Regions from separate parts of the Pseudomonas baltica genome, predicted to be linked through region 2. Evidence: predicted binding sites of a transcription regulator. Region 2 holds the regulator's gene; the other holds the start of a gene.
The links. Region 2 encodes sigma-54, which starts transcription at its own class of promoters, with help from an activator protein. Its sites were predicted from a motif close to ANTGGCATNNANNTTGCTNT; they were not measured.

Region 1 (5,543 bases), 830 kb from region 2:
AGTTCTTCGAAAAGGCCCGCAAGTCGCCGTACTTCAACCAGACGCTGTTCGTCATCGTCGGTGACCACGGGTTTGCCAACAACAACCAGGTCACCGAAATGGACCTGGGGCGCTTCAACGTACCGTTGCTGCTGATCGGCCCGGGCATCCAGCAGAAGTTCGGTGCGGTCAACCACACCGTGGGTACTCAGGTCGATATCGTGCCGACCATCATGGGCCGTCTCGGTGGGACCAGCCGCACCCAGTGCTGGGGGCGCGACTTGCTCAACCTGCCGGCGGGCGATCCTGGTTTCGGCATGATCAAGCCCTCGGGCGGTGAGCTGGAAGTGGCCCTGGTCACCGGCAACCGCATCTTCATCGAGCCGGCCGAGAAGGACATGCCGCCCAAGCTGTATCACTATCAGCTGGGCCGTCAGTTCAGCGCCGAGGCGATCCCGGATGGCGACCCTGATGCCGCCGACAAGGCCGACCTGCGCCAGCGCCTGGATGCCTTTATCCAGACCGCCACCCAAGCGCTGATCGATAACCGTGCCGGTGCCGAAAAGGCCGCCAAGGACAACTGATCCAGCGCAACCCCTTGTGGGAGCGGGCGCTGCCCGTGAAGCTTTCAAAGGCTTCGCGGGCCGTGCCCGCTCCCACAGTTGTTTTGCGCATCGCAATCGCGCTGAACGATTGCCAACCCCATCCGGTCTACTGCTCCACAAGCACGTATCACACAGCTTCTTGTGCCATCAGCTGAGGAGATACCAATGAAAGAGTGGGTGATCAACTTCATCGATCAAACCGGCATGCCCACCAGCATTACGGTGAGCAAGGATCAGGAGCCCAGCAGGGAAGATGCTGCGGTGCTGATTCGTGCGCAATTGTTCCCGGTGATCGACAAAGCCAACCTCAACGATTTCGAAGGGCGGGTCGACAAGCCCACCGAACGTTCGCTCGAGGAACATGGCGGGGTGAAGATCATTTCCATCACAGCGGCTGCCTGAAAGACCCACTGGTACACCGTTGCCCTTCGCGTTACTCTGCAACTCAGGCCCTGGCGAATGTCCTGTTCGCTACGGTCTGTCTGTTCGCTACATGCTGTTCCCAGGTGACCGTTTGCGTTGCGCTGTCCAACCCGCTTATCAAGAAGGGAGGTCCTGGAACACTGAAAGTCTATCCATCAATCTGAGGAGGACGATCCATGAGCACAGCCTATCAAGAAGACATCAGCATCTCCGTACTGCGCCGCATGAAGGAAGGCGGCTTCGATTTCGCCCGTATCCATCCCATCGAGTTCTACGCGGTCTTCCCCGACGAAGACCGTGCGCGGGTGGCTGCCGGCAAGTTCCAGGGCGAGTCGCTCAACGCGCAGGTCTGCGAGCGTGACGACGGCGGCTGGGGATTGGAGCTGAGCAAGGTGATGTACGCGACTTATGGTGGGATCGGTGAGTTCGAACAAGAACTCGAAACCTTGATAGAGCCACTGGGGGGCGAGGTGGAAGGCTGGGGAGTCAAGCACGAAATCAAGCGGCAGCACGCTTGACTCAGGCAGGTCCTCGAAAAGGGGCGGGTGGCGACACTCGCCCCTTTTGGCAACACCCGACGCCTTCGGCGTCAAAAAATACAGCGACGCATCTGGCAGTTCTGCTAAGTGCGTTCACCTGCAAGGATTGCCGGTCACACGCAGTAAAACAGTCATCCTTATGCCAATGAATTCTCTACCGGCTAAGCTGGTCATAATCGATGGGCTGCATCGTGATGAAGCGTTGGCGATTCCATTGGAGCGTTTGCCGCACAGCTTTGGTGCGAGGCATTTGGCGCTTGGCTCCAAAGGGTTGATTTTCAAGCGTTTATGCCGATGGCACGGGCCTTGCGATGGTTCTTGTGTCCGGGTGACAAGGAGTACGGCATGAGCCGCACCAATTATGATGAGATGTACGATGCCGACGGCAATGTCCGCCCGCATTATCGCGAGTTCGCACGCTGGCTTGCCGACACGCCTGACGACCTTCTGGCCCAACGGCGGCGTGAAGCCGACCTGCTGTTCCATCGCGCCGGTATCACCTTCACCCTATACGGGGACGAGCAGGGTACCGAACGGCTGATTCCTTTCGACACCATCCCGCGCAGCATTCCTGCCAGCGAGTGGCGAGTGGTGGAAAAAGGCTGTATTCAGCGGGTCAAGGCGTTGAACATGTTCCTTGCCGACCTGTACCACGATCAGCGCATCATCAAGGCAGGTGTCGTGCCGGCCGAACAGGTACTGGCCAACGAGCAGTACCAATTGGCGATGCAGGGCCTCAACCTGCACCGTGACATTTATTCGCATATCTCCGGGGTCGACCTGGTTCGCGATGGTGACGGCACTTACTACGTGCTGGAAGACAACCTGCGCACGCCGAGCGGCGTCAGCTACATGCTCGAAGACCGCAAGATGATGATGCGCCTGTTCCCCGAGCTGTTCTCCGCGCAGCGCATCGCTCCCATCGATCATTACCCCAACTTGCTGCTCGATACCCTCAAGAGCTCCAGCCAGCTGGATAATCCCAGCGTGGTGGTGATGACCCCTGGGCGCTTCAATAGCGCGTTTTTCGAGCATGCGTTCCTGGCGCGGGAGATGGGTGTCGAGCTGGTAGAGGGTGCGGACCTGTTCGTGCGTGACGATCGGGTATTCATGCGCACGACCTCCGGGCCCAAACCGGTGGACGTGATCTACCGCCGGCTCGACGACGCTTTCCTCGATCCGCTGGCGTTCAATCCGGATTCGGCGCTGGGCGTGCCTGGCCTGCTGTCGGCCTATCGCTCAGGCAACGTGGTGTTGGCCAACGCCATCGGTACCGGGGTAGCGGACGACAAATCCATCTACCCGTATGTCACCGACATGATTCGTTTCTATCTGGACGAAGAAGCCATCCTCAAGAACGTGCCCACCTGGCAGTGCCGCAAGCCCGACGAGCTGTCTCACGTACTGGCCCACTTGCCGGAATTGGTGGTCAAGGAAACTCAAGGATCGGGCGGCTACGGCATGCTCGTGGGCCCGGCGGCCAGTGCTGCCGAGATCGAATCCTTCCGTGCCCGCCTGAAGGCCAAGCCCCACGCCTATATCGCTCAACCGACGTTGTCCCTGTCGACCTGTCCGACCTTTGTCGAGAACGGCATCGCTCCACGTCACATCGATCTTCGCCCGTTCGTGCTGTCCGGTCGTGAAACCCGCGTGGTCCCTGGCGGCCTGACCCGAGTGGCGCTGCGTGAAGGCTCCCTGGTGGTCAACTCCTCCCAGGGCGGCGGAACCAAGGACACCTGGGTGGTTGAAGATTAAGGAAGCCTGCCAATGCTAAGTAGAACCGCCTCGGATTTGTACTGGATGTCGCGTTACCTGGAGCGTGCCGAAAACCTCGCACGCATGCTCGACGTCAGCTATTCGCTGTCGCTGATGCCGCAGGATGGTCGTGAAGGCCTCGACGAGATGGCCATGCCGTTGCTGATTACCGGCACGCTGGATGATTACCTGGAGCGTCACGGCAAGCTGCACGCCGAGCGTCTGTTGTTCTTTTTTGCCCTCGACGCCACCAATCCCGCCAGCATCTACAGCTGCCTGGGCGCGGCGCGTGCCAGTGCCCATGCCGTGCGCGGGCGGATCACCGCCGACATGTGGGAGAACATCAACTCCACGTGGCTGGAAATTCGCGGAATCGCTGAGCAAGGCCTGAGCCGCTATGGCATGAGTCGCTTCTGCGAGTGGTTGAAAGAGCGTTCGCACCTGTTTCGCGGTGCCACCTACGGCACCCTGATGCGCAATGATGCCTTCCGCTTCATTCGCTTGGGCACCTTTATCGAACGCGCCGATAACACCTTGCGTTTGCTCGATGCCAGATACGAAATGCTCGGTGATGAAGCCGACGCCGTCAGCGACAGTTCCGCCCGCGGGTACTACCAATGGAGTGCCCTGCTGCGGTCTCTGTCGTCGTTCGAGGCGTACACCGAGATCTACCGCGATGCGCCCTCGGCGCGCAACGTTGCGCAGATGCTGCTGTTGCGTGCCGATGTACCGCGTTCGCTGCGTGCCTGCACTGAAGAGATCGACCAGACCCTGTCGCAACTGCCAGGCACCAATGGTCGGCCGGCTCAGCGCTTGGCTGCAGAGCTCGATGCCCGCCTGCGCTATACCGGGATCAGCGAGATCCTCGAAGAAGGCCTGCATGAGTGGTTGAACGAATCCATCCCGCTGATGGCTCAGCTGGGCAACGAAATTCACAGCTCTTACCTGGAGGCTCTATGAGGCTTTCGATCAGTCACGAAACCGCTTACCACTATGACGACGAAGTGCGTGCCAGCATCCAGTATCTGCGCCTGACGCCCCACGACAGCGATCGCCAGCATGTCCTCAGCTGGGAGTTGGACCTGCCTCGCCAGGTGCGCGCGCAGATCGACCCGTTCGGCAATATCTTCCATGTACTGACCTTGGACGAGCCCCACGAGAGCATCGTCATCAAGGCCCGCGGTCAGGTCGATATCGATGAGAAGAGCGAGTCGGAACATGAAAGCCAGTCTGCGTTTCCGTTCTTGCGGATGACCCGCCTGACGGAGCCGGATGCCGCCTTGCGCGAGTTCGCGGCCCAGCAATGCAACCAACGCCGGGATCGCAATGCGCTGATCGATTTGATGCATGGCCTCAACCAGCACATCGCCTATACCCCTGGGGTGACCAAGGTCGACACCAGCGCCGCCGAGGCCTTCGAGGCCAAAGCCGGCGTCTGTCAGGACCACACCCACGCGTTCCTGGCCTGCGCCCGCAGCTTGCACGTGCCCGCGCGCTACGTGTCGGGTTATCTGTTCAGCGAGAACAGCGAGCACCTGGCCAGCCATGCTTGGGCTGAAGCCTGGATCGACGATGCGTGGTACAGCTTCGATGTGACCAATGGGCTCTCCCGGCCCGAGCGCCACCTCAAGCTGGCCGTGGGCCTGGACTACCTGGATGCCTGCCCGGTTCGCGGCATGCGTCGTGGCGGTGGCTTCGAGCAGATGCATGCCAAGGCCGTGTCGATGCCGAGGATTCAGGTGCAGCGCCAGTAGATTGGAGGGCAAATAGCATCGCGGGCAACGGCTGCTCCCACAGGACAGGGTCTAATGTGGGAGCGGGTGTTGCCCGCGACGCTGTTTCAACCAATCAACCTGGTCAGATTGGGAATGATCAGCAGCAACGTCGTTGCTACCACGATGAGTCCGGCCTGACGAATTTTGGGATGTCTGAACATGGCTCGGTGCCTTTGTTGTTATTGCGATGTGCCGACTGCTTGCCGCGTAGCCCGGGCAACGGCCAGAACTGCGAAATCGATCGTCGACCTCCGGCTCCGGCAAAACCCGGCAGCGGAGGTACAGGGTTAACAGTAGAAGCCACGCGGACTATGACTTAGAACCATTTTGTATGAACGACTTGAATTCTAATCTTTCATGGGAATAAGCCCACTGGCGCACGCGTCACCAGCCGCCAGCTAGAGGCGTTGGAGGCGAGTAGTAACGATTCAGCATGGGATTGCCGTTCGTCAGAGGTGATTTTTTCG
Region 2 (5,543 bases):
ACGGTTGCTGGCGGCAAAGCGCGGCAGCCATTTGAGCAGGTAGCCGGAGATGTCCTGGAACATCTCTTCGACATCCGGCTGAGCGGCCAGGTAGTCGGCCACCGGTTGATCCAGCCCCGATTGCTCGCGCAATTCGGGCTTCCAGTAGGGGTTGGGCAGGCAGCGCACGTCAAAGACCACGTCGGCGTCAACCGGCATTCCGCGTTTGAACCCGAAGGACTCGAACAGGAAAGCCGTGCCCGCTTCGGGTTTGTCCAGCAGCCGCAGTTTGATGATGTCGCGCAGCTGATAGAGGTTGAGGCTGGTGGTGTTGATCTTGAGGTCGGAGAGGTCTGCAATCGGCCCCAGCAGATCGCTTTCGACACGAATGGCTTCGGCGAGGGAGCGATTGGCGCTGCTCAGCGGGTGTCGCCGGCGAGTTTCGGAAAAGCGTTTGAGCAGTGTCTCTTCGTCGGCATCCAGATAAAGCACGTCGCACTGGATATGACGGCCGCGGACTTCATCGAGCAGCTCCGGGAAGCGGCTCAGATGGCTGGGCAGATTGCGGGCATCGATGGAGACGGCTACCAGTGGCTGGGCCAGTTCGGTATGGATCAGTGCGCGCTCCGCCAGCTCGGGCAGCAAGCCGGCCGGCAGATTATCGATGCAGTAGAAGCCGTTGTCTTCCAGTACATCCAGGGCTGTGCTCTTGCCGGAGCCGGAGCGACCGCTGACGATGATCAAACGCATGATTACTGACCGTTCTGGGCGTCCAACACGACTTGGTACAGGGCCTCGCTACTGCTGGCCTTGCGTAGGTTGTCACGAACTTCCTTTCGATCGAGCATGCTGGCGATCTGGCGGAGCAATTCGAGGTGTGCGTCGGTGGCAGCCTCGGGCACCAACAACACGAACAACAGATCCACCGGCTCGCCGTCGATTGCATCGAAATCTATGGCGTGTTGCAAATGGAGCAGGGCACTGATGGGCGCGTCACAACCCTTCAGGCGGCAATGGGGGATGGCGATACCGTTGCCAAAACCGGTCGAGCCGAGTTTTTCACGGGCAAGCAACGCTTCGTACACGGTCTGCTGAGGCAGCGCGGGCACCTGTTCAGCGATCAGATCGGCGATCTTTTCGATGGCGTTTTTTTTACTGCTCCCCAGCACGTTCACGAGGGAACGGCCAGGGGTCAGGATATTTTCAAGTCGGATCATGGGTTGGGGTATCAGCGAGCAGCAGCACCTTGAAGCTGGCTTAGCTGTTTTTCCTTATGCTTGAGCAATTGTCGGTCGAGCTTGTCGGTCAGCAGGTCGATGGCAGCGTACATGTCATCATGTTCGGCATTGGCAACGATATCCTTGGCGCCAGCGACGTGCAGGGTGGCTTCGATTTTCTGTTTCAGCTTCTCGACCTCCATGATCACCTGCACGTTGGTAATCTTGCCGACGTGCCGCTCAAGTTTGGCGAGTTTTTCGCCTACGTAGCTGCGCATGGGCTCGGTCACATCCAGTTGGTGTCCACTGATGTTGACTTGCATACCGCTTCTCCTTATTGCCAGTGCATAAAGAGACAGGCTGAAGGCCTGCCACTGGAACGCTGTGGCGCATCCAGGCGCTACATCAACCGCTTGCGTTCGCTGGAGGGAGCGATTCCCAAAGACTCGCGATACTTGGCGACGGTGCGACGTGCTACCTGGATGCCTTGTGCCTCCAGTAAACCAGCGATCTTGCTGTCGCTCAATGGCTTTTTCTGATTTTCCGCTGCGACCAGTTTCTTGATGATTGCCCGAATCGCCGTAGACGAGCATTCACCGCCTTCGGAGGTGCTGACATGGCTTGAAAAAAAGTATTTCAATTCATAGATGCCGCGGGGCGTGTGCATGTATTTCTGCGTGGTGACCCGTGAAATCGTCGATTCGTGCATGCCGACCGCTTCGGCGATATCGTGGAGGACCAGCGGCTTCATGGCCTCGTCGCCGTAGTCCAGGAAGCCGCGTTGGTGCTCGACGATCTGCGTGGCGACCTTCATCAGGGTCTCGTTGCGGCTCTGCAGGCTCTTGATGAACCAGCGGGCTTCCTGCAGCTGGTTACGCATGAAGGTATTGTCGGCGCTGGTATCGGCGCGGCGGACAAAGCCTGCGTACTGAGGGTTGACCCGCAGGCGCGGCACGCTTTCCTGGTTTAGCTCGACCAGCCAGCGCTCGTTGTCCTTGCGCACGATGACGTCAGGGACCACGTATTCGGGTTCGGAAGATTCGATCTGCGAGCCTGGGCGTGGGTTGAGGCTCTGGACCAGTTCGATGACCTGGCGCAGTTCGTCTTCCTTGAGCTTCATGCGGCGCATCAGCTGGCTGTAATCGCGGCTGCCGAGCATGTCGATGAAGTCAGTGACCAAGCGCTGCGCTTCCGCCAGCCAGCGAGTGCGCGGGGGCAACTGGCGCAATTGCAGTAGCAGGCATTCGCTGAGGTTGCGCGCGCCGATCCCGGACGGCTCGAATTGCTGGATGCGGTGGAGAACGGCTTCAACCTCGTCGAGCTCGATATCGAGCTCCGGGTCGAACGAGTCGCAGACTTCCTGCAAGGTCTCGTCCAGGTAGCCCTGGTTGTTGATGCAGTCGATCAGGGTCACGGCGATCAAACGATCGGTATCCGACATCGGCGCGAGGTTCAATTGCCAGAGCAAATGGCTCTGCAGGCTCTCGCCAGCCGAGGTACGGGTGGTGAAGTCCCACTCGTCATCGTCATTGCTGGGCAGGTTGCTGGCGCTGGTTTGGTAGATGTCTTCCCAGGCGGTATCGACCGGCAGCTCGTTGGGAATACGCTCTCCCCATTCGCCTTCTTCGAGGTTGTCGACGGTAGGGGCGCTGCTCTCGAACGTGGGCTCCTGGATGTCCGGCGTGGTTTTCTGCTCGATATTGTCCGCCAGCGGATCGCTGTTATCGAAGTCGTCACCTTCCTCCTGGCGTTCGAGCATAGGATTGGATTCCAGCGCTTCCTGGATTTCCTGTTGGAGATCCAGAGTCGATAGCTGGAGAAGGCGGATGGCCTGTTGCAACTGCGGTGTCATCGTCAGTTGCTGGCCCATTCTTAGGACGAGCGATGGTTTCATGGCTGGGGCTTAACACCTTATTCGCCGGCGCAGAGCGCCATCCACTACAAGGCGCCGAAGCGCCCGGCTTTATGTCGTAAGCAAATTATATGCCTGAAACCCGAGTGTTTGCCTAGAGCGTTTGTCCAATTTAAACCAAAAGGTTTGGAGGACCGCGGAAAACGCTCCGGGCGCGGGGACTTCTACAGGCGGAACTCGTGCCCGAGGTACACTTCCTTGACCAGCTCATTGGCCATGATAGCGGCTGCGTTGCCTTCGGCAATCAGTTGCCCATCGCTGACGATGTATGCGGTTTCGCAGATGTCCAGCGTCTCACGTACGTTGTGGTCGGTGATCAGAACGCCGATGCCCTTGGCCTTGAGGTGGTGGATGATCTGCTTGATGTCGCCGACCGAGATAGGGTCCACGCCCGCGAAGGGTTCGTCCAGCAGGATGAACTTGGGCGCCGTGGCCAGGGCCCGGGCAATCTCCACGCGGCGGCGTTCGCCGCCGGACAGACTCATGCCGAGGTTGTCACGGATGTGGGTAATGTGGAATTCCTGCAAGAGGCTTTCGAGTTCCTTGCGCCGGGCATCGCCGTCGAGCTCCTTGCGGGTCTCGAGGATGGCCATGATGTTGTCGGCGACCGAGAGCTTGCGAAAGATCGAAGCTTCCTGCGGCAGATAGCCGATACCGGACTTGGCGCGACCGTGCATGGGCTGGTGGCTGACGTCGAGGTCGTCGATCAGCACGCGCCCTTGGTCGGCCTGAACCAGGCCGACGATCATGTAGAAGCACGTGGTCTTGCCCGCGCCGTTGGGGCCCAGCAGGCCTACGATCTGTCCGCTGTCGATCGACAGGCTGACATCGCGCACGACTTGCCGGCCCTTGTAGGCCTTGGCCAGGTGTTGTGCTTTGAGGGTCGCCATTAATTGGCCTTCTGGTCGGCAGGCTTGTTCTTCGGCTGGATCACCATGTCGATACGAGGGCGCGGCGCAGTGATCTTGGAGCCATTGCCACGGCCAGCGTTGACCACCTGCTTGACGGTGTCGTAGACGATCTTCTCGCCTTCGGAGGTGTTGCCATCATTGATGACCTTGGCCTTGTCGATCAGCACGATACGGTTTTGCGGCGCAAAGTACTGGATGGTGACGCCCCAGGCCTGAACGATAGGCTTGTCGACCTGCGGCTTCTGCTCGTAATAGGCCAGGTTGCCGACGGCCGTGAACACGTCGACGTCACCGTTGGCGGCGCGAGTGATGGTCACCGTGTTGCCAGTGATCTTCAGCGTACCCTGAGTGATGATCACGTTGCCCTTGTAGGTCGCAACGCCTTGTTTGTCATCGATCTGCGCGTCATCGGACTGAATATGAATAGGCTGATCGCGGTCTGTCGGCAGAGCCCAGGCGCTCGCGCTTCCCAGTGCTGCGCTCAGGCTGAGCAAAAAAGGGAGGGTTTTAACGAGCCTCATACTGTCCTCTTACGTTGGATAGCAGGTTCATCCTGCTGTCGTTCAAGTACGCCTTCATCCCTGTCGCCGTGGTGACACTGCCGGCAGCTTCGATTCTAACGTTTTGCTCGGTTTGCGCATATTGCTTCTGCGGGAAGACAGTCATGCGCGGACCGGTGATGATAGTGGTGCGTTTCTTTTCGTCGGTACGGGCAACCCTGACGTTCTCGATCAGCTCGACCTGAGTGCCGTCCGGATTGACCTCGGCGCGTACGCTCTGGATGTGCCAGGGGAACTCGGTGCCACGGTACATGTAGACGTCGGGCGTGGTCACGTAGGTGATCTGGCTGACCTTCATATGCTCGACCTTGGCCCCGGTCATTTCATACTGGCGCTTGCCTTCGAGGTTGAACTGCACGGTGTGGGCGTTGGTCGCGTAATAGTCGATCTGGGTCGGATCGGCCTGTGCGGCGGCCTGCGGGTCCAGCAGCCGTTCGGGGCTGATATTCCAGTAACCCACGGCGACCAGCACGGCCGCCAAGGCACACATTAATAGAATGTTGCGAAACTTTTTGCTCGGCATATCTGACTCTACAGGTAGTCGGCGTAAGCCGCATCGAGGTTGCCCTGCGCTTGCAGGATCAACTCGCAGAACTCGCGGGCAGCGCCTTCACCGCCGCGCGCCTGGGTGACCCCATGGGCATGCTGGCGCACGAAAGGTGCAGCGTTGGGTACGGTCATGCCCAACCCAACGCGGCGAATGGCCGGCAGGTCGGGCAGGTCGTCGCCCAGATAGGCGACTTGTTCGTAACTCAGACCCAGTTCGGCCATCAATTGTTCGAGAACCACGCGCTTGTCTTCGCGCCCTTGTACTAGATGCGCTACGCCCAGCGCCTTGGCGCGGCGCTCGACCATGGGCGATTTGCGCCCGGTAATGATCGCGATGGTCACGCCCGAGGCGATCAGCATCTTGAACCCTTGGCCGTCGAGAGTGTTGAAGGCCTTCATCTCGCTGCCGTCTTCA

Region 1: the regulator sigma-54 is predicted to act here: its motif matches at 1,840-1,859, upstream of REH34_RS07375 (circularly permuted type 2 ATP-grasp protein).

Annotation. Positions count from the first base shown of each region.
Region 1 is NZ_CP134771.1:1,682,451-1,687,993, reverse strand. It holds gene REH34_RS07390 (LTA synthase family protein) at 1-563, shown strand, start outside; gene REH34_RS07385 (hypothetical protein) at 750-986, shown strand; gene REH34_RS07380 (ribonuclease E inhibitor RraB) at 1,184-1,525, shown strand; gene REH34_RS07375 (circularly permuted type 2 ATP-grasp protein) at 1,892-3,301, shown strand; gene REH34_RS07370 (alpha-E domain-containing protein) at 3,314-4,261, shown strand; gene REH34_RS07365 (transglutaminase family protein) at 4,258-5,055, shown strand.
Region 2 is NZ_CP134771.1:2,510,515-2,516,057, reverse strand. It holds gene rapZ (RNase adapter RapZ) at 1-729, opposite strand, end outside; gene ptsN (PTS IIA-like nitrogen regulatory protein PtsN) at 732-1,196, opposite strand; gene hpf (ribosome hibernation-promoting factor, HPF/YfiA family) at 1,208-1,519, opposite strand; gene REH34_RS11105 (RNA polymerase factor sigma-54) at 1,597-3,090, opposite strand; gene lptB (LPS export ABC transporter ATP-binding protein) at 3,273-3,998, opposite strand; gene lptA (lipopolysaccharide transport periplasmic protein LptA) at 3,998-4,540, opposite strand; gene lptC (LPS export ABC transporter periplasmic protein LptC) at 4,527-5,102, opposite strand; gene REH34_RS11085 (HAD family hydrolase) at 5,111-5,543, opposite strand, start outside.